Tardiphaga sp. vice304: one gene and its partner. The main gene of each other region encodes a partner of the protein of the gene in region 2 in a complex. Links are inferred from orthologs where the notes say so. Each region holds a gene or a part of one and is shown on either strand. Other genes may lie near its edges. The genes, in order: secY and secA.

Region 1 (12,199 bases), 1.6 Mb from region 2 along the record:
CGGACTTTTTCACGGTTTTACCTTTGGCGACCGATTTCGCGGCCTTCTTCGGCGCCTTGGCAGCCTTCTTGGCGACCTTCTTGACGGCTTTCTTCACCGCCTTCTTGGCTGCTTTGGCCGGCTTGGCCTTCTTTGCCGGCGCCTTTACGGACTTTTTCGCCGCTTTCTTCGCCGGCCTGGCGGCCGATTCGCGCTTTACGGCGACCTTCTTCTTCGCGGACTTGCGCACGGTCTTCTCCGCGCTGTCCGAATCGGCGATCGCATCGAGCACGCGGTTGATTTCGAGCGTCACTTCTTCGATCGACATCATGCCGTCGATGGTGATCAGCTTCCGCTTGTCCGAGTAGTAGTGCACCAACGGCTCGGTCGACGCGCGGTAGTTCGACAACCGCTGGGAAAGCACTTCCGGCGTGTCGTCATTGCGCACAGTCTCGCCGCGCTCGGTCATCTGCGCGATGCGCGCCTCAACCCGCTGCAGCAGTGCGCTCTCGTTGACGCGCAATTCGATCGCGGCGTCGAGCTTCAGCCCCTTGGACTTCAGCAGCGCATCGAGCGCTTCGGCCTGCGGCACGGTGCGCGGGAAGCCGTCCAGGATGAAGCCATGGGCGGCATCCGGCAGTTCGATCCGGTCGGAAATGATACCGACAACAACCGCGTCCGGTACCAGGCCGCCCGAGGCCATGATGTCCTTCGCCTTGAGGCCGATCTCGGTCTCGGCGGCGACGGCGGCGCGAAGCATGTCGCCGGTGGAAAGCTGAACGATGTTGTAACGCTCGACGAGACGCTGTGCCTGCGTTCCCTTGCCCGCCCCCGGCGGCCCGAGAAGAATCAGCCTCATTTGCGCCGACCCCTCAGCTTCGATTTGCGGATCAGGCCTTCATACTGGTGCGCCAGCAGATAGCCCTGCACCTGCGCGACCGTATCCATCGTGACGGAAACCACGATCAGCAGCGACGTGCCGCCGAAGTAGAACGGCACCGACGCATAGGAGATCAGGATCTCCGGGATCAGGCAGACGATAGCCAGATAAGCGGCGCCGAGCACGGTGACGCGCGACAGCACGAAGTCGATATATTCGGCCGTGCGCTCGCCCGGACGGATGCCCGGGATGAAGCCGCCATGCTTCTTGAGATTGTCGGCGGTCTCGGTCGGGTTGAACACGATGGCCGTGTAGAAGAACGCGAAGAAAACGATCAGCCCGATATAGGTGATCAGGAACAGCGGACGGCCGTGGCCAAGCTGCGTAGTGATCCACTGGAACCACTCCGGCCCCTTGCCGGCATTGAAGCTGGCGATGGTCGCCGGCAGCAGCAGCAGCGAGGAGGCGAAGATCGGCGGGATCACGCCGGACGTGTTGAGCTTGAGCGGCAGATGCGAGGACTGACCCTCGAACATCTTGTTGCCGACCTGGCGCTTCGGATACTGGATCAGCAGCCGGCGCTGTGCGCGCTCCATGAACACGATGAAGGCGATCACGACGACGGACATGATGATGACCAGCAGGATCAGGCCGGTCGACAGAGCGCCCTGGCGGCCCAGCTCGAGCATGTTGGCGATCGCAGAGGGCAGCTCGGCGACGATGCCGGCCAGGATGATAAGCGAAATGCCGTTGCCGATGCCGCGCGAGGTGATCTGCTCGCCCAGCCACATCAGGAACATGGTGCCGCCGGTCAGCGTCACCGTGGTCGAGAGCAGGAAGAACATGCCGGGTTCGCTGACGACATTGCCCGCGCCCTGCAGACCGACGGCGATACCATAGGACTGGAAGAGCGCCAGGATCACTGTCAGGTAGCGGGTGTACTGGTTGAGCATCTTGCGGCCGGACTCGCCCTCCTTCTTGAGGGCCTCGAGCTTCGGCGACACGGTGGTCAATAGCTGGATGATGATCGATGCCGAAATATACGGCATGATGTTCAGCGCAAAGATCGCCATGCGGTTGATGCCGCCGCCGGCGAACATGTTGAACATGCCGAGAATGCCGCCGGCCTGCTGCTTGAACACAGCTTCCCATGCGGTGGGGTCGATGCCCGGCAGCGGAATATAGGTGCCGAACCGATAAACCAGCAGCGCACCCAGGGTGAACCAGATGCGCTTCTTCAGTTCATCGGCCTTGCCGAGCGCCGAAAAGTTGAGGTTTGCGGCTAATTGTTCTGCTGCAGAGACCATAGTGACCTTCTTCCGCGCCCCTCGCGCCACAATGCCCCGACCAGCGGGGCATTCGGCAGACGCCGGACATTAATTGGTGCTCGGCATTGATAAATTCTACCGCCGAAACGCGCAAGACCGTCTGCGGTCGCAGACGGTGACGCAGATGATTAAGCGGCCTCGCCTTCGGCCTTCTTCGGCTTCGGGTTGAGGATCTTGACGGTGCCGCCGGCCTTCTCGATCGCCTCGATGGCAGACTTCGAAGCGCCATGCACTTCCACGGTCAGCTTGACGTTGATCTCGCCACGGCCGAGCAGACGGACGCCGTCCTTGGCGCGACGGATGACGCGAGCCTTGACCAGCGATTCGGCGTTGATGACGCCCGCGGTGTCGATCACCTTATTGTCGATCGCATCCTGGAGACGGTCCAGGTTGATCTCGGTGAAGTCGAGGCGGAAGATGTTGTTGAAGCCGCGCTTCGGAAGACGACGATGCAACGGCATCTGGCCGCCCTCGAAGCCCTTGATCCGCACGCCCGAACGCGCGGTCTGGCCCTTGCCGCCACGGCCGGACGTCTTGCCCTTGCCGGAACCAATACCGCGGCCGACGCGCATACGCTTTTTGCGGGAGCCGGCGTTATCGGCGATATCGCTGAGCTTCATCGTTCTCTTCCCTTTATCGGACCGCCGCCCTGAAGCCCGATATCCGGGCCTCGAAGGAGCGTCGGTTGTCACCTGGCACAGCCGATCTGCGGCTGCCTGGAGGCGACGTGAGCTTACTTATCCTCGACCACGCGGACGAGGTGCTGAACCTTGGCGATCATGCCGCGAACCGAAGGAGTATCCTCCAGCTCGGAGACGCGACCGATCTTATTGAGCTTCATCCCGATCAGGGTCGCGCGCTGCGAGTGATGGCGGCGGATTGCGCTGCCGATCTGCTCGACCTTGATCATCTTTGCGGCGGTTGCCATCGTGGTAACTCCAAAAGTCGTGATTACTCAGCGACCACTTCAGCGTCACCGCCAACGCGGCGCGACTGCAGGGTGGACACCTTGATGTTGCGACGGGCGGCGACCGAACGCGGCGAATCCTGATGCTTCAGCGCATCGAAAGTGGCGCGAACCATGTTGTAGGGATTCGACGAACCGATCGACTTGGCGACCACATCCTGGATGCCGAGCGTTTCGAACACGGCGCGCATCGGGCCGCCGGCGATGATGCCGGTACCGGCCGGGGCTGCACGCAGATAGACGCGACCCGCACCGTGGCGGCCGGCGATATCGTGGTGCAACGTGCGACCCTCGCGCAGAGCGACGCGCAGCAGGTTGCGCTTGGCCGATTCGGTGGCCTTGCGGATCGCTTCGGGAACCTCACGTGCCTTGCCGTGACCGAAACCGACCCTGCCCTTCTGATCGCCAATCACGACCAGCGCTGCGAAACCGAAGCGCTTGCCGCCCTTGACGACCTTGGCCACACGGTTGATGTGGACCAGCTTGTCGACGAATTCACTGTCGCGCTCTTCCCGGCCGCCCCTGTGGCCGCCACCGCGCTCGCGTTCACCTGCCATGGTGTTTTCCAATCCTTGAGAGGCTCACGCCCCAATCCTGTGTCCGTTCAATCAATGAAAGTGTCGTCGCTTAGAAGCTGAGGCCACTTTCACGAGCCGCATCCGCAAGCGCCTTGACGCGACCATGGTAGAGATAGCCACCACGATCGAACACGACTTCCTTGACGCCATTCTTGACCGCACGCTCGGCGAGCAGCTTGCCGACCGCCTTCGCGGCATCGACGTCCGCACCGGTCTTGCCGGATTCGCGCATCGTCTTTTCCAGCGAGGAAGCCGACGCAAGCGTCTCGCCCTTCAAATCGTCGATCACCTGAGCGTAGATATGCTTCGACGAGCGGAAAACCGACAGGCGCGGACGACCATTGGCGGTCCGGCGAAGCGAGAGCCGCACGCGTTGCTTGCGCCGGGCATTCGTAATCTTGAGTTTCGACATGTCCGGCTCCGTTACTTCTTCTTGCCTTCCTTGCGGAAGATAAACTCGTCGGAATATCTCACGCCCTTGCCCTTGTAGGGCTCCGGCGGACGATAGCTGCGGATCTCCGCGGCCACCTGACCAACGCGTTGCGAATCGTTTCCGGAGATGAAGATCTCGGTCGGCTTCGGCACCGTGATCAAGATCCCCTCCGGGATATCATAGACGACATCGTGGCTGTAGCCGAGCGCGAGCTGCAGCTTCTTGCCCTGGAGAGCGGCACGATAGCCGACGCCGGTGATGTCCAGCTTCTTTTCGAAGCCCTTGGTGACGCCTTCGAGCAGATTTGCGATCTGCGCGCGGGCGGTACCGTAGAGTGCGCGGGCGCGATTGGTCTCGATCCGCGGCTTCACCGTAATGGAGCCGTTGTCGAGCTTCACCTCGACGTCGTCGTGGACGATGAACTGAAGGTTGCCCTTCGGGCCCTTCATCTTGACCACCTGGCCATCGACGGTAGCGGTGACGCCCGCGGTGACCGTGACTGGCTTTTTGCCAACTCGTGACATGGCTAATCCTTCCTCAGAACACCGTGAAGAGAACTTCGCCGCCCACGTTCGCTTCGCGCGCTTCGTGGTCAGCCATAATTCCCTTGGGTGTCGACAAAACCGAAATGCCAAGACCGTTCTTCACGCGCGGCAGGTTCTTCACCGAGACGTAAACACGACGTCCTGGCTTCGAAACGCGCTGAATTTCACGGATGACCGGTTCGCCATCGAAATATTTGAGCTCGACTTCGAGCTCGCTACGGCCGCTCGAATGCTCGACGCTGGCGTAGCCACGGATGTAGCCCTCGTTCTTCAGCACTTCGAGCACATTTGCGCGCATCTTGGAGCCGGGGGTCGAAACCTTCGGCTTGACGCGCATCTGAGCGTTGCGGATGCGGGTGATGAGGTCGCTGATCGGGTCGTGCGTTGACATGATGCGATCCCCTTACCAGCTCGACTTCACGAGCCCGGGAACCAGGCCGCGAGAGCCCAGGTCACGCAGCGCGATACGGCTGAGCTTGTTAATGCGATAGACCGCATGCGGACGGCCGGTGATCTCGCAACGATTCATGATCCGGACCGCCGACGAATTACGCGGCATTTCGGACAACTTCATCGTTGCGGCGAACCGCTCTTCCATCGGCAGGGTCTTGTCGGCGATGATGGCCTTGAGCTTCGCGCGCTTGGGCGCAGCGTTCTTGGTCATCCGCTTCCGACGGTTATTCTTCTCGATCGAACTCTTCTTTGCCATGCTTGGCTCCTGGGTTACCGCGTTTGAAAAGCTTGTCAGCTTCTCACTGCCGGAACGGGAAATTGAAGGCGGTCAACAGCGCGCGGCACTCATCGTCGGTCTTTGCAGTCGTGCAGACCGTGATGTCCATGCCCCACGTCTCCCCCATCTTGTCGAAGTCGATTTCGGGGAAAATGATGTGTTCCTTGATGCCGAGCGAGTAGTTGCCGCGGCCGTCAAAGCTCTTCGGGTTCAGGCCGCGGAAATCTCGGACGCGCGGCAGCGCGACGTTGATCAGGCGGTCGATGAACTCGTACATCTTGACCTTGCGCAGGGTCACCTTGGCGCCGATCGGCTGGTTTTCACGCAGCTTGAAGGTCGCGATGGCGTTGCGCGAGATCGTGATCACCGGCTTCTGGCCGGCGATCAGCGCGAGATCGGCAGCTGCCGTCTCGGCCTTCTTGCGGTCGTTGACGGCTTCGCCGATGCCCATGTTGAGCACGACCTTGTCAAGACGCGGAACCTGCATGACATTCTGATAACCGAACTGCTCGGTCAGCTTGCCACGGATCTCCTGGTCGAACTGTTCACGAAGACGCGGAATATAAGCGGTTTCAGACATCGATCTGATCTCCCGAGCGCTTGGCGATCCGAACCTTGGTGCCATCCGCCTGAATCTTGAACCCGACGCGGGTCGGCTTGCCGTCCTTGCCGACGATGGCAATGTTGGACAGCTGGATCGGCGCCTCTTTCGAGATGATGCCGCCTTCCTGGGCCTGGGTCTGCTTCTGATGCTTCTTGACGAGGTTGACGCCGCGAACCAGCGCCTTGCCTTCGGTCGGACGAACCTCGAACACTTCGCCGGTGCGCCCCTTGTCGCGACCGTTCAACACGATGACCTTGTCACCCTTGCGAATCTTGGCAGCCATTACAGCACCTCCGGCGCAAGCGAGATGATCTTCATGTGGTTCTTGGCGCGCAGCTCGCGCGGCACGGGCCCAAAGATACGGGTACCGATCGGCTCCGACTGATTGTTGATCAGCACGGCAGCGTTACGGTCGAAGCGGATGACCGAACCGTCAGCGCGGCGAATGTCCTTGCGGACACGAACCACGACGGCCTTCATCACGTCGCCCTTCTTGACCTTCCCGCGTGGGATGGCTTCCTTGATCGATACGACAATAATGTCGCCAACAGTAGCATACCGGCGCTTGGATCCACCAATCACCTTAATGCACATGACACGGCGTGCGCCTGAATTATCGGCCACGTCGAGGTTGGTCTGCATCTGAATCATTGATGCACCTCGTCCTCTGATTTATGCGCAAAGTCGCGCGTAGATGAAATGCGCAAGTCGCGCTTTAGGCGGTCTTCTTCTGTTCGCCCCGGACAACCGTCCAGCGCTTCAGTTTGGAGATCGGCTTGCTCTCCTCGATCCACACCATGTCGCCCGGCTTGAACTCGTTGTTCTCGTCGTGCGCGTGATAGTTTTTCGAGGTCCGAATGGTCTTCTTGTAGATCGGGTGCGTAAAGCGACGATCGACGCGGACGACAACCGTCTTGGCTTGCTTGTCGCTGACGACCACGCCCTGAAGTGTACGTTTCGGCATGTTCGGCCCCTTACTTCGACTTCACGTCGCGCTTTTGCGCGGCGATGGTCTTGATTCGTGCGATGTCACGACGCGCTTCACGCAGGCGAGTCGTATTCTCCAACTGCCCAGTAGCACGCTGGAATCGCAGATTAAAGCGTTCCTTTTTCAGACCGAGGACGGCGTCGTCCATCTGGTCCTGGCTCATCGCTCGGATATCGGCGGTTTTCATCTCGGCCATGATCTTACCCTTACTCGGCAATGCGCGTGACGAAGCGCGTCTTGATCGGCAGCTTCGCGGCGGCCAGCGTGAACGCCTCCTTGGCGGTCTGCTGGGTGACGCCGTCGATCTCGAACAGCACCCGGCCCGGCTTGACGCGCGCAACCCACAGTTCCGGCGTACCCTTGCCGGAACCCATGCGGACTTCGGCAGGCTTCTTCGAGACCGGCAGATCCGGGAAGATGCGGATCCAGACGCGGCCGGCACGCTTCATGTGACGGGTCAGCGCGCGGCGCGCGGCTTCGATCTGACGGGCGGTGAGGCGCTCGGGCGCCATCGCCTTCAGGCCGAACTGACCGAACGCCAAGGTTGCGCCGGAGGTCGCCACGCCGTGAATCCGGCCCTTATGCGCCTTCCGGAACTTGGTCTTCTTTGGTTGCATCATGGCTTACGCCCTCAAACCTTCTGATTAAGCAGCGTCGCGACGCGGGCGGGAATTGTCACCCTCGGCCATGCGCTTGTCCTGGGCCATCGGATCGTGCTCAAGGATTTCGCCCTTGAAGATCCAGACCTTGACGCCGCAGGTGCCGAACGTCGTGAACGCGGTGGCGACGCCGTAGTCGATGTCCGCGCGCAGCGTGTGCAACGGCACGCGACCTTCGCGATACCATTCCATACGCGCGATTTCCGCGCCGCCAAGGCGACCCGAGCAATTGATGCGGATGCCTTCGGCACCGAGGCGCATCGCCGACTGCACCGCCCGCTTCATCGCGCGGCGGAACGCCACGCGGCGCTCAAGCTGCTGCGCGATCGACTCGGCGACCAGGGTCGCATCGAGTTCCGGCTTGCGGATTTCGACGATGTTGATCGTGACGTCCGAAGCGGTGATGTCCGACACCTTCTTGCGAAGCTTGTCGATGTCAGCGCCCTTTTTGCCGATCACGACGCCCGGACGTGCCGAGTGGATCGTGACGCGGCACTTCTTGTGCGGACGCTCGATGATGATCTTGGCGACAGCCGCCTGCTTCAGTTCCTTGTGCAGCACTTCGCGGATTTTGACATCCTCGTGCAGCAGCTTGCCGTATTCGTTCTTGCCGGCGTACCAACGTGAATCCCACGTACGGTTGATGCCAAGACGCAGACCGATTGGATTGATCTTCTGACCCATCGTACTCTCCCGCGCCCTTAAGCTGTCGCCGCTTCAACCTGACGAACAACGATCGTCAGCTGCGCGAATGGTTTGAAGATGCGTCCCGAACGGCCGCGGCCGCGCGGGGAAAAACGCTTCATGACAATGCCCTTGCCCACATGGGCCTCGGAGACGACGAGCGCGTCGACATCGAGGTCGTGGTTGTTCTCGGCATTTGCGATCGCCGACTCAAGGCACTTCTTGACGTCGACGGCGATGCGCTTGCGCGAAAACTGCAGGTCGGCGAGCGCGGCGGAAGCCTTCCGGCCGCGGATCATCTGCGCCACCAGGTTCAGCTTCTGCGGGCTCACGCGCAACATGCGGGCGATCGCCTTGGCCTCGTTATCCGGGAGGCTCCGTTCGCGCTTTGGCTTGCTCATAACTTAGTCCTCAGCCCTTCTTGGCTTTCTTGTCGCCCGAATGACCGTGGAAGGTACGGGTTGGCGAGAACTCGCCGAACTTGTGACCGACCATTTCTTCATTGATGGCAACAGGTACATGCTTTTGGCCGTTATAAACGCCAAAGGTAAGACCGACAAACTGCGGCAGGACCGTGGAGCGACGGCTCCAGATCCTGATGATGTCGTGACGCCCTGACGCGCGAGCAACTTCTGCCTTCTTGAGCAGCGAGCTCTCGACGAACGGGCCTTTCCAGACTGAACGAACCATGTCCGGCGATCCTTACTTCTTCCGCTTGTGGCGGCTGATGAGAATGAACTTCGTAGTCGACTTGTTCGAGCGCGTCTTCTTGCCCTTGGTCGGCTTGCCCCACGGGGTAACCGGATGACGGCCGCCCGAGGTCTTGCCTTCACCACCACCGTGCGGATGGTCGACCGGGTTCATCGACACGCCGCGGTTATGCGGGCGACGACCAAACCAGCGCATACGGCCGGCCTTGCCCATCGAGGTATTCATGTGGTCGGGGTTCGACACGGCGCCGATTGTCCCGGTGCAACGGCCGTGAACCAGGCGCTGCTCACCGGAATTCAGGCGAACGATCACATAGTCATGGTCGCGGCCGACGAGCTGGGCGTAAGTGCCGGCGGAACGGGCGATCTGGCCGCCCTTCCCGATCTTCAGCTCGACGTTGTGGATGATGGTGCCGATCGGCATGTTTCCGAGCGGCATGACATTGCCCGGCTTCACGTCGACGTAGTTTCCGGCAATCACGGTGTCACCGACGGCGAGACGCTGGGGCGCGAGGATGTAGGACAGCGTCCCATCTTCGTACTTCAGCAGCGCGATGAAGGCGGTGCGATTCGGATCGTACTCGAGTCGCTCGACCTTTGCAGGCATATCGACCTTGGTACGCTTGAAATCGACGATACGGTAGGTCTGCTTGTGACCGCCGCCGCGAAAACGAACGACCGTGCGACCGGTGTTGTTACGACCGCCGGAGGAGTGCTTGCCTTCGGTAAGCGTCTTGACCGGCTTGCCCTTGTAGAGGCCCGAGCGATCGACGATGACGAGCTGGCGCTGGCCAGGGGTCGTCGGGTTGAATTTTTTAAGTGCCATCGGATATCCGCCTTATAGCCCGGTCGTGACGTCGATGCGGTGGCCCTCTTCGAGGGTCACGATCGCACGCTTGACGTCCGACTGCGAACCGAAGTTGCCACGAAACACCTTCTGCTTGCCCTTGCGGACCAGCGTGTTCACGCTCTTCACTTTGACATCGAACAGCTTCTCGATGGCTTCCTTGATCTGCGGCTTGGTGGCCTTGATCGCGACCTTGAACACAACCTTGTTGAATTCGGACGCAACGGTCGCCTTCTCGGTCACCACGGGGGCGACGATGATGTCGTAATGGCGCGGGTCAATGTTCTTCATTTGAAGCGCGCCTCCAACGCATCGAGTGCCGCACGGGTCAGAACCAGCTTGTGACGGCGCAGAATGTCATAGACGTTGATGCCCTGGATCGGCAGCACGTCGATGTTCGGAATGTTGCGGGCCGCCATGGCGAAACCGGTGTGGACTTCGGCGCCATCGACGATCAGCGCATTGGTCAGGCCGAGGCCCGAGAAATGACCGATCAGGGCCTTGGTCCTGGCTTCTTCCAGGGTGGCGTTCTCGATCACGATCAAGCCGCCGTCCTTGGCCTTCGAAGACAGAGCGTGCTTCAGAGCCAGCGCGCGAACCTTCTTGGGCAGATCGAACGCATGAGAGCGCACGACCGGACCGAAGGCGCGACCACCGCCGCGGAACTGCGGGACACGGGCCGAACCGTGACGCGCACCGCCGGTGCCCTTCTGCTTGTACATCTTCTTGCCGGTGCGCCAGATCTCGGCGCGACCCTTGGTCTTGTGCGTGCCAGCCTGGCGCTTGGCGAGCTGCCAGTTGACGCAACGCTGGATGATGTCGACGCGCGGGTCGAGACCGAAGATGGCATCCGACAGCTCGATCGAACCTGAGTCCTTGCCCTCAAGCGTGGTGACGTTCAATTTCATCTCACACGCCCTCCTTCTCGGCGACAGGTGCCTCGGCAGGGGCTTCCTGCTCGGCGCCAACCAGGCGGAACTTGCCAGGCTTCGGCGCTTCCTTCGGAAGAGCCTTCTTGACGGCGTCGCGAACCGCGATCCAGCCGCCCTTGGAGCCGGGAACGGCGCCTTCGACGAGGATCAGGCCGCGCTCGACATCGAGCTGCACAACACGCAGGTTCAGCGTGGTGATCTTGTCGACACCCATGTGACCGGGCATCTTCTTGTTCTTGAAGGTCTTGCCGGGATCCTGACGTCCGCCGGTCGAACCGATCGAACGATGCGATACCGAGACGCCGTGGGTGGCGCGCAGACCGCGGAAATTCCAGCGCTTCATACCGCCGGCAAAACCCTTACCGACCGAGGTACCGGTGACATCGACAAACTGACCGACCACGAAGTGATCCGCCTGGATCTCGGCGCCGACCGGGATCAGCGCGTCTTCCGACACGCGGAATTCCGCGACCTTACGCTTGGGTTCAACCTTGGCGACCGCGAACTGGCCGCGTTCAGCCTTCGGCAAATAAACGGTTTTGCGCGTGCCCGAACCGAGTTGCAACGCAACGTAACCATTCTTCTCGCTGGTGAGGTGACCTAACACCTGGCAATTGCCCAGCTTTAGCACGGTCACTGGAATGTGCTCACCGGTCTCCGTAAAGACCCGTGTCATTCCGACCTTTTGTGCGATCACTCCGGAGCGCATCGGCGTGCTTCCTGTTCTTTCTGTCCGTTTGACGGGACTGGACCTAAAAAAATTCGTCTGTGACTCAATCCGCTTTAAGCGGGCTGGATCAGAGCTTGATCTCGACATCGACACCGGCGGCCAGATCGAGCTTCATCAAAGCATCGACGGTCTGCGGGGTCGGATCGACGATGTCCAGGAGGCGCTTGTGGGTGCGCATCTCGAACTGCTCGCGGCTCTTCTTGTCGACGTGCGGCGAACGGTTGACGGTGAACTTCTCGATGCGGGTCGGCAGCGGGATGGGCCCGCGAACCTGTGCACCGGTGCGCTTCGCCGTGCTGACGATCTCGCGGGTCGAAGCATCGAGAATCCGATGATCAAACGCCTTGAGCCGAATGCGGATATTCTGGCCGTTCATGCCGTTGTCTTTCTTTGTCGACTTAACTTCGCGTCAGGTCGGGAATAGCGGACATCCGCTATTCCCTGCCCCGGCCTATTACTCGATGATGCTTGCGACGACGCCTGCACCGACGGTGCGACCGCCTTCACGGATGGCGAAGCGCAGCTTCTCTTCCATCGCGATCGGCACGATCAGGTGCACTTCCATCGCGATGTTGTCGCCCGGCATCACCATTTCGGTACCTTCC
Region 2 (7,809 bases):
CATCATCGGCGTGCTGCATGCCAAGGATCTGTTGCGCGCGATCCGGGCCGTCGACGGCGACACCTCGAAGATCGATGTGGCTTCCATCGCGCTGCCGCCATGGTTCGTGCCGGAGATGCGCCCGCTGTCGGATCAGCTGAAGGCATTCCGCCGCCGCAAGACGCATTTCGCGCTGGTGGTCGATGAATATGGCGAAGTCGAAGGCATGGTGACGCTGGAGGATGTGCTGGAAGAGATCGTCGGCGATATCTCCGACGAGCACGACGTGGTGGTCGCCGGCGTCCGCGCCCAGCCGGACGGTTCCGTGGTGGTCGACGGCTCCGTCCCGATCCGCGATCTCAACCGCGCGATGGACTGGCACCTGCCCGACGAGGAGGCGACGACCGTGGCGGGCCTGGTGATCCACGAGGCGCGCTCGATCCCCGAGCGCGGCCAGAGCTTCACCTTCCACGGCTTCCGGTTTCGGGTGCTGCGCCGCGAGCGCAACCGCATCACCGCATTGCGCATCGGCCCGGTGCCGGTGGAGCCGGAGCCGGTCGGGAAGAAGCCAAGGGCCGGGACGTCGTTCTGATTTTCTAACGAGATAAGAGCAATGGCAGCAGTGCTCCCTTCCCCCTTGCGGGGAAGGGTCGGGGATGGGGGGCCCCACGCGCTGAACTTTCAGCGACGCTCTGTAAAACCTGAATGAAGAAGTCGTTGCTGCATCGCCTGCGCGACATCGCAGAGGTCGTCGCTCGCGGCACCCCCATCCCCGGCCCTTCCCCGCAAGGGGGAAGGGGGCACTACCGCCGGTGTTCGGACCAATTAGCCCGCCTCGCCCTTCGTTCGCGCCTTCAGCGCCAGCGCGTGGATCGGGCCGGCGAGTTCCGCAGCCAGCGTCGCATTGATCATTCGGTGGCGTTCGATCCGGCTCTTCCCTTCGAAGCCGTCCGACACAATATCAACTCGGAAGTGCGTCTCGCCGCCGGGCTGATGGCCGGCGTGGCCTTCATGCAGATGCGACTCGTCGGTCACCTCAAGGCGATCGGGCGCGAAGGCGTCCTGCAGTTTCTTTGAGATGATGTCTTTGACGGTCATGGCAGTTCCTCGCATATCGGCTTAACGTCTTTGCCGCATCATCGTCAATCGCTGGAAATCGGCGCCACTGGGATCATATCCGAATGTCAAGACTTGAAGCTTTTCGCGCGGCGTTGTCATAGTCCGCCATGGCCATCGACTCATCCAAATTCTTCGACTCCATCCGCATCAAGCCCAATAAGCTGAGCGCCAAGCAGCAGGCCGCCGCGCGCGAGGAAGCCGCGATGTGCGAGTGGCCGGAGTGCAAAAACAAGGGGCCGCACCGCGCCCCCAAGGGCCGCGCCAACGACAAGGAATACTGGCACTTCTGCCTGAACCATGTCCGCGAGTACAACCAGTCCTATAATTTCTTCTCCGGCATGACGCTGGACGCGGTGGCGAAGTACCAGAAGGACGCGCTGACCGGCCACCGTCCGACCTGGAAGATGGGCGCCAATGGCAGCAAGGGCAAAGGCAAGTCGCCCGAGGCCGACCTCGAAGGCGCCGCCGATCCGTTCGCAATGTTCTCTGAACTCAACGGCCGCAACCGCTGGCGGCCCGGTCCCGGCGCCAAGGCCGAAGCGCCCAAGGCCGAGACGCGCAAGATTTTCAACGCCGAGCGCAAGGCGCTTCAGGTGATGGGCCTCGGCCCCGACGCCACGCTGGAAACCGTGAAATCGACCTACAAGGCGCTGGTCAAGCAGCACCACCCCGACGCCAATGGCGGCGACCGCTCCACCGAGGATCGCCTGATCGAGATCATCAAGGCGTATAATTATCTGAAGACGGTGGTCCGGGGCTCGTAGGCTCTGTCGTCCCGGCAAGCCCGCGCGTCAGCGCGGGCGCAAGCCGGGACCCATACACGCCATCGACAAGTGGCGGCACGGCCGCAGCGGCCTTCCGTCTCTTATCTCTGGAGGCTATGGATCCCGGCGTTCGCCGGGACGACGGCGGAGAGGGCGGTGGACTTCACAGCTTGCCCGCATTCCCGCCCTCCGTAACATTTGATTAAACATGTCGGCACTCCAGCCGCCTTTATTCCGCCGCATCGCGGTTTCGGCCGCAATTAAGCCCCGCCACCAAGTTTTAACCGTTCGGGTCCAAGGGTATTTGCGCCCGCTTCGCGCGGCCGGGTCGGCTTGCGAGCAGGGGGTGTTGGGGATAATCTGCGGCCCGCTTTGGGCGTAGACGGTTGTTTCGGGGTGAGTTCGCCCCTCGGCTGCGGAGTTTCGTCTTGATATATCGCTCGGACTTTCGCGGCTCGGACCTTCGCGGCCCGCTCGTTCGCGCGCTGGTCATCTCCGCCGTTCTGGCGGCTGGTCTGGCGCTGTCCGGCTGCAACACCGACGAGATGTCGCTCGCCAGCAACGCCAAGGCCAACAAGCCGATTCCGGAAAAGCTCGTCGCCGAGATCGCGGCCAAGGACATGGACCTGCAGTCGCCGATGCTGGTGCGGCTGTTCAAGCAGGAGGCCGAGCTCGAGGTCTGGAAACAGAATCGTTCCGGCCAGTTCGCGTTGCTGAAGACCTATCCGATCTGCCGCTGGTCCGGCGACCTCGGTCCGAAGATCAAGGAAGGCGACCGCCAGGCGCCCGAGGGCTTCTACAACATCACGCCGGCGCAGATGAATCCGCAGTCGTCGTATTATCTGTCGTTCAACATGGGCTACCCCAACGCGTTCGACAAATCGCTGGGGCGCACCGGCTCGCAGCTGATGGTGCATGGCGACTGCTCGTCGCGCGGATGCTACGCGATGACCGACGAACAGATCTCGGACATCTACGCGTTGGGGCGCGAATCCTTCTTCGGCGGCCAGCGCTCGTTCCAGGTGCAGGCCTATCCGTTCAAGATGACGCCCGTGAACATGGCCCGCCACCGCAACAACCCGAACATGCCGTTCTGGAAGATGATCAAGCAGGGCTACGATCATTTCGAGGTGACGAAGCAGGAGCCGAAGGTCGAGTTCTGCGAGAACAAGTACGTGTTCGATCCGGCGCAGCCCGCCAACATGTCGCGCGCGCCTGTCTTCAACGCATCCGCCAAGTGCCCGGCCTATACGGTGACGCCGGAGATCGCCGACGCGGTGGCGCAGAAGCAGCGCGCCGACGACGCCAAAACGGCTGAGCTGGTCGCCAAGGGTGTGGCGATCGCGGCGCGCCGTCCGGACATCGACGGCGGCATGAACCGGATCTTCGCCTCCAAGCTGCCGGAAGCCTCGACCGGCCTGTCGGACCCGATCGTCCCCGGCATCGAAAGCGTCCGCGCGCCGGGCACCATCCCACCGCACGTCAATCCGCCGAAGCCGAACCTTGAGCCGTCCTCGGCGTCGCTGCTGGCGTCGGCGTCGTCGGAAGAGCCGGCGGTCGCCGTCACCCCCGGCACCAAGGTCGCCTCGGCCTCGTCGGAAGGCGGCTTCTTCAGCAACCTCGCCAAGAAGGTCGGCATCGGCGGCTCCTCGGAGACCACGGCGAGCGCCACGCCGGCTTCGACCGCAGCCACCATTGCCGCCAAGTCCAAGCCAACGCCCGCGGCCAAGCCTGCTGTTTCTGTGGCCGCCAAGCCGGTGCTGACGCCGGCCGACGCCACCAAGCAGGCCAGCGCCGCCCCGCGCCCGCCGTCGAAGCCGACTGAGCAGGGCGCTTTGCTGTCCGGCGCAGCCTCGGTGGTGCCCGCCAACAGTTTTGATACGCGGTTCTCGGCCGCCAAGTAGGGCTGATGGTCCGGAGCGACGATCGCTTCGTTCGAGCCCGCGGACCCCCATCCCCGACCCTTCCCCGCAAGGGGGAAGGGGGCATTAGCCGCGGTGCTTCTTAGCGAGCAAGCTAAGTGCATCGCGTGTAAGCTCATGAGACCTAGCTGATCCGACTTCGTCAGTTCGCTTATATTAGTTCGCAGTAATTTCGCTTTGGCAGCAGTGCTCCCTTCCCCCTTGCGGGGAAGGGTCGGGGATGGGGGCGCCACGAGCGCTTTCGCCAGAATTAGGCTCGATCATGCAAGATCGACAACGACAATTTGCCAAGCAGTTAAGGGCCGATCCGACGGATGCCGAGCGCGTGCTGTGGCCGCGGTTGAAGCACGATATCGAGCTTGGTGGATCGCACTTCCGGCGGCAGGCGTTGATCGGGCCGTTCATTGTCGATTTCGTAAGTCGCAAGGCCAGGCTGGTGATCGAGCTCGATGGCGGGCAGCATCACGAGAACCGCGCGGCGGATGATTGTCGCACGAGATTCATCGAAGCCCGTGGCTACCGGGTGCTTCGGTTCTGGAATCACGAGGTGCTGGGGAATCTGGATGGCGTGCTTCAGGTCATCCAGAGCGTGGTGACCCCCATCCCTGCCCCTTCCCCGCAAGGGGGAAGGGGGCACGACGCGCGGCGTATCGGGCTAAAGTAATCAAAGCGAAGGCCCATCAGCTCCCTTCCCCCTTGCGGGGAAGGATTGGGGATGGGGGTGCCGCAGGCGACAGCTTCTCAATAAGAACCCGTAACCTCAGCCCTCACGCATACCTTCCGTGGCAGTGCTTGTACTTCTTGCCGGAGCCGCACGGGCAGTCTTCGTTGCGGCCGACCTTGCCCCAGGTGTCCGGCCTGTTCGGATCGCGGGCGGCGATCTGCTCGGCGGTGGGCGGTGCCAAAGCGGCGCTCGCGAATGCCACTTCGTCTTCGCCGGTATTGTAGTCGAGCTTGTGCGCTTCCATCGGTGGCAGCTCGGGCTGCACGTCCGGCGGCACGATCTCGACGCGCATCAATTGCGCCGTCACCGCCTCGCGCAGGTTGGCGATCATCGCCTCGAACAGGTTGTAGGCTTCCGCCTTGTACTCCTGCAGCGGATCGCGCTGGCCGTAGCCGCGCAGGCCGATCACCTGGCGCAGATGATCCAGCATCACCAGATGCTCGCGCCACAGATGGTCGAGCGTCTGCAGCAGAATGGTCTTCTCGACGTAACGCATCACGTCGGGACCCCATTGCGCCACCTTGGCGGCCATGTGCTCGTCGGCCTTCGCCTCGATGCGGTTCAGCAGCTCCTCGTCGGCGATGCCTTCTTCCTTGGCCCATTCCTCGACCGGCAGGTCGATGTCGATGACGCGCTGCAGCTCTTCCTTCAGACCGGCCACATCCCACTGCTCGGCATACTGGTTTTCCGGGATGTGCTTGGTGACGAGGTCCTCGACGAAAGCGCGGCGCATGTCGGCGACGGTGTCGGCGACGTTCTCGCTCTTCATCAGGTCGACGCGCTGCTCGAAGATCACCTTGCGCTGGTCGTTCTGCACGTCGTCGTATTTAAGCAAGTTCTTGCGGATGTCGAAGTTGCGCGCCTCGACCTTCTGCTGCGCCTTCTCCAGCGCCTTGTTGATCCACGGATGGATGATGGCTTCGCCTTCCTTGAGGCCGAGCCGGGTCAGCATGGAATCCAGCCGGTCGGAGCCGAAGATCCGCATCAGGTCGTCTTCCAGCGACAGGAAGAACTTCGAGCGGCCTGGATCGCCCTGGCGGCCGGAGCGGCCGCGTAGCTGGTTGTCGATGCGGCGGGACTCGTGGCGCTCGGAGCCGATGATGTAGAGGCCGCCGGGGCGCGTCGCGGTCTTGGCGGGCTTGGAGCCCTTGGCGGGCTCGATTTCGGCCGTTTCCTTGGCGGCCAGCACCATCTCGCGGAATTTGGCGATCTCGGCCTTGATCTCCTCGATCTTGGCGGTCTTCTCGGCCTCGTCGGTGATGTCGGCGGTCTCGATCTGCGAGCGCATTTCGAGGGATCCGCCGAGTTTGATGTCGGTGCCGCGGCCGGCCATGTTGGTGGCGATGGTGATGGCGCCGGGGACGCCGGCTTCGGCGACGATATAGGCTTCCTGCTCGTGGAAGCGCGCGTTCAGCACCGCGAACAGCTTGCCGGGCTTGCCGGCGCGGGCAGCGGCGTAGAGCTTGTCCATCGCCTTCGGCTTGTCGAATTCGAGCTGCTTGTAGCCGTGCTTCAAGAGGTACTCGCCGAGCAGTTCGGACTTCTCGATCGAGGCGGTGCCGACCAGGACCGGCTGCATGCGCGAATTGGCGCGCTCGACCTCGGCCATGATCGCGGCGTGCTTCTCGTCCTGGGTGCGGTAGACTTCGTCGTCCTCGTCCATGCGGCCGATGCCGACATTGGTCGGCACTTCGACGACTTCCAGCTTGTAGATGTCGAACAATTCGTCGGCTTCGGTCAAAGCCGTGCCGGTCATGCCGGCCAGCTTGGCGTACATGCGGAAGTAGTTCTGGAAGGTGATCGAGGCCAGCGTCTGGTTTTCCGGCTGGACAGTGACGTGTTCTTTCGCTTCCAGCGCCTGGTGCAGGCCTTCCGAATAGCGCCGGCCCTGCATCATGCGGCCGGTGAATTCGTCGATGATGATCACCTCGTCGTCGCGGACGATGTAGTCCTTGTCCTTGTTGAACAGCGAATGGGCGCGCAGCGCCTGGTTGATGTGGTGCACGACGGAGACGTTCTCGACGTCATACAGCGTCTCGCCCTTGAGCTGGCCGGCGTCGCGCAGCAGGGTCTCGATCTTCTCCATGCCGGCTTCGGTCAGCGTCACGGTGCGCTGCTTCTCGTCGACCTCGAAATCGGTCTTCTTCTCGAGCTTGGGCAGGAAGGTATCGATGGTGTTGTAGAATTCCGAGCGGTCGTCGAGCGGGCCGGAGATGATCAGAGGCGTGCGCGCCTCGTCGATCAGGATCGAGTCCACTTCGTCGACGATGGCGTAGAAGTGGCCGCGCTGGACCATGTCCTCCAGCCGGTACTTCATGTTGTCGCGCAGATAGTCGAAGCCGTATTCGTTGTTGGTGCCGTAGGTGATGTCGCAGGCATAGGACGCCTGGCGCTCGGCATCATCCAGGCCGTGCACGATCACGCCGGTGGTCAGGCCAAGGAAGCTGTAGATCTGGCCCATCCAGCCGCTATCGCGCTTGGCGAGGTAATCGTTGACGGTGACGACGTGGACGCCCTTGCCGGCCAGCGCATTGAGATAGACGGCGAGGGTCGCGACCAGCGTCTTGCCTTCGCCGGTCTTCATCTCGGCGATGTCGCCCTCATGCAGCACCATGCCGCCAATCAGCTGGACGTCGAAATGGCGCTGACCGAGCGTGCGCTTGGCGGCTTCGCGCACCGTGGCGAAAGCGGGCACCAGGAGTTCGTCGAGCGTCTTGCCGGCGGCGATCTGCGCCTTGAATTCTGAAGTGCGGGCCTTGAGCGCCTCGTCGGAGAGAGCGGCGATTTCCGGCTCCAGCGCGTTGATGGCGGCCACGCGCGTCGAGTAGGCCTTGATGCGGCGGTCATTGGCGGAGCCGAAGAACTTGCGGGCGAGCGCGCCGATCATAACGAAATCCTGTCTTTGCAGTTCGGCGTTGCCGCCGTGAGGTAGTCAGCGGGGCAAATGGCCCCCGGAACGCATCGGGCCAGAGGCCCGATCGGGCCGGCCATGATGTGTGGGAAAGAGGGTATCAAGGGTTCACTGGCGAAAGCGTTCCAATGGCAGGGGCACAGCCGAAAATGCGCATAGCCACCGGCCAGTTTTGCAGAGATATGGCTGGGGCAGAGGGTTGTCAACGGCGGCGCTTGGTCGCGAACCTGTCAAGGATTTCATCATTTTGACAGAGTTTTCGCGTTGCCAAGAGGGGTCGTTTAAGTGACTGTCCCGCCGACCCCGATAGCCCACCTTCCCCCGAGATAAGGATTTTCCATGACCATCGTATCGCCCGCCAAGAAACCGGGCCAGCGCCCGGGGCTCGCA

The links.
Region 1: the proteins of secA (region 2) and secY are in contact, whole or in part, in a crystal structure (PDB 3DIN), measured with the Thermotoga maritima proteins. The link is inferred for Tardiphaga sp. vice304 from one-to-one orthologs. Residues at the interface, in WP_004082002.1 of Thermotoga maritima: Glu261, Ala262, Arg263, Lys300, Ala301, Arg302, Thr303, Ile304, Ile305, Leu323, Tyr324, Asp325, Pro326, Val329, Ser330, Tyr333, Ile336, Lys340, Phe345, Val349, Glu363, Phe364, Tyr374, Ser375, Gly376, Gly377, Glu393, Ile395, Thr482, Ser483; in WP_004081795.1 of Thermotoga maritima: Glu108, Gly109, Glu110, Glu111, Ala236, Glu237, Arg238, Arg239, Ile240, Thr241, Ile242, Gln243, Tyr244, Ala245, Arg246, Arg247, Val248, Thr249, Gly250, Arg251, Arg252, Val253, Tyr254, Gly256, Ala257, Ser258, Thr259, Tyr260, Leu261, Pro262.

Annotation. Positions count from the first base shown.
Region 1 is NZ_CP041402.1:3,816,423-3,828,621, forward strand. Bases 1-2,796 are described here. They hold secY (preprotein translocase subunit SecY), read right to left. Parts: upstream 2,167-2,796; coding sequence 835-2,166; downstream 1-834. Other genes in these bases: FNL56_RS18125 (adenylate kinase), read right to left, coding at 1-838; rplO (50S ribosomal protein L15), read right to left, coding at 2,316-2,796. In the rest of the region: more of rplO, read right to left, coding at 2,797-2,807; rpmD (50S ribosomal protein L30), read right to left, coding at 2,921-3,115; rpsE (30S ribosomal protein S5), read right to left, coding at 3,139-3,711; rplR (50S ribosomal protein L18), read right to left, coding at 3,782-4,144; rplF (50S ribosomal protein L6), read right to left, coding at 4,156-4,689; rpsH (30S ribosomal protein S8), read right to left, coding at 4,703-5,101; rpsN (30S ribosomal protein S14), read right to left, coding at 5,114-5,419; rplE (50S ribosomal protein L5), read right to left, coding at 5,463-6,020; rplX (50S ribosomal protein L24), read right to left, coding at 6,013-6,327; rplN (50S ribosomal protein L14), read right to left, coding at 6,327-6,695; rpsQ (30S ribosomal protein S17), read right to left, coding at 6,760-7,008; rpmC (50S ribosomal protein L29), read right to left, coding at 7,019-7,228; rplP (50S ribosomal protein L16), read right to left, coding at 7,239-7,652; rpsC (30S ribosomal protein S3), read right to left, coding at 7,677-8,375; rplV (50S ribosomal protein L22), read right to left, coding at 8,393-8,776; and more genes. UniProt on the Escherichia coli protein: The central subunit of the protein translocation channel SecYEG. Consists of two halves formed by TMs 1-5 and 6-10.
Region 2 is NZ_CP041402.1:5,432,792-5,440,600, reverse strand. What follows is about bases 4,352-7,747. They hold secA (preprotein translocase subunit SecA), read right to left. Parts: upstream 7,396-7,747; coding sequence 4,552-7,395; downstream 4,352-4,551. Other genes in these bases: FNL56_RS25915 (endonuclease domain-containing protein), read left to right, coding at 4,352-4,448. In the rest of the region: FNL56_RS25935 (HlyC/CorC family transporter), read left to right, coding at 1-571; FNL56_RS25930 (BolA family protein), read right to left, coding at 805-1,077; FNL56_RS25925 (J domain-containing protein), read left to right, coding at 1,206-1,862; FNL56_RS25920 (L,D-transpeptidase family protein), read left to right, coding at 2,291-3,766; more of FNL56_RS25915, read left to right, coding at 4,047-4,351; FNL56_RS25905 (peptidylprolyl isomerase), read left to right, coding at 7,759-7,809. UniProt on the Escherichia coli protein: Required for protein export, interacts with the SecYEG preprotein conducting channel.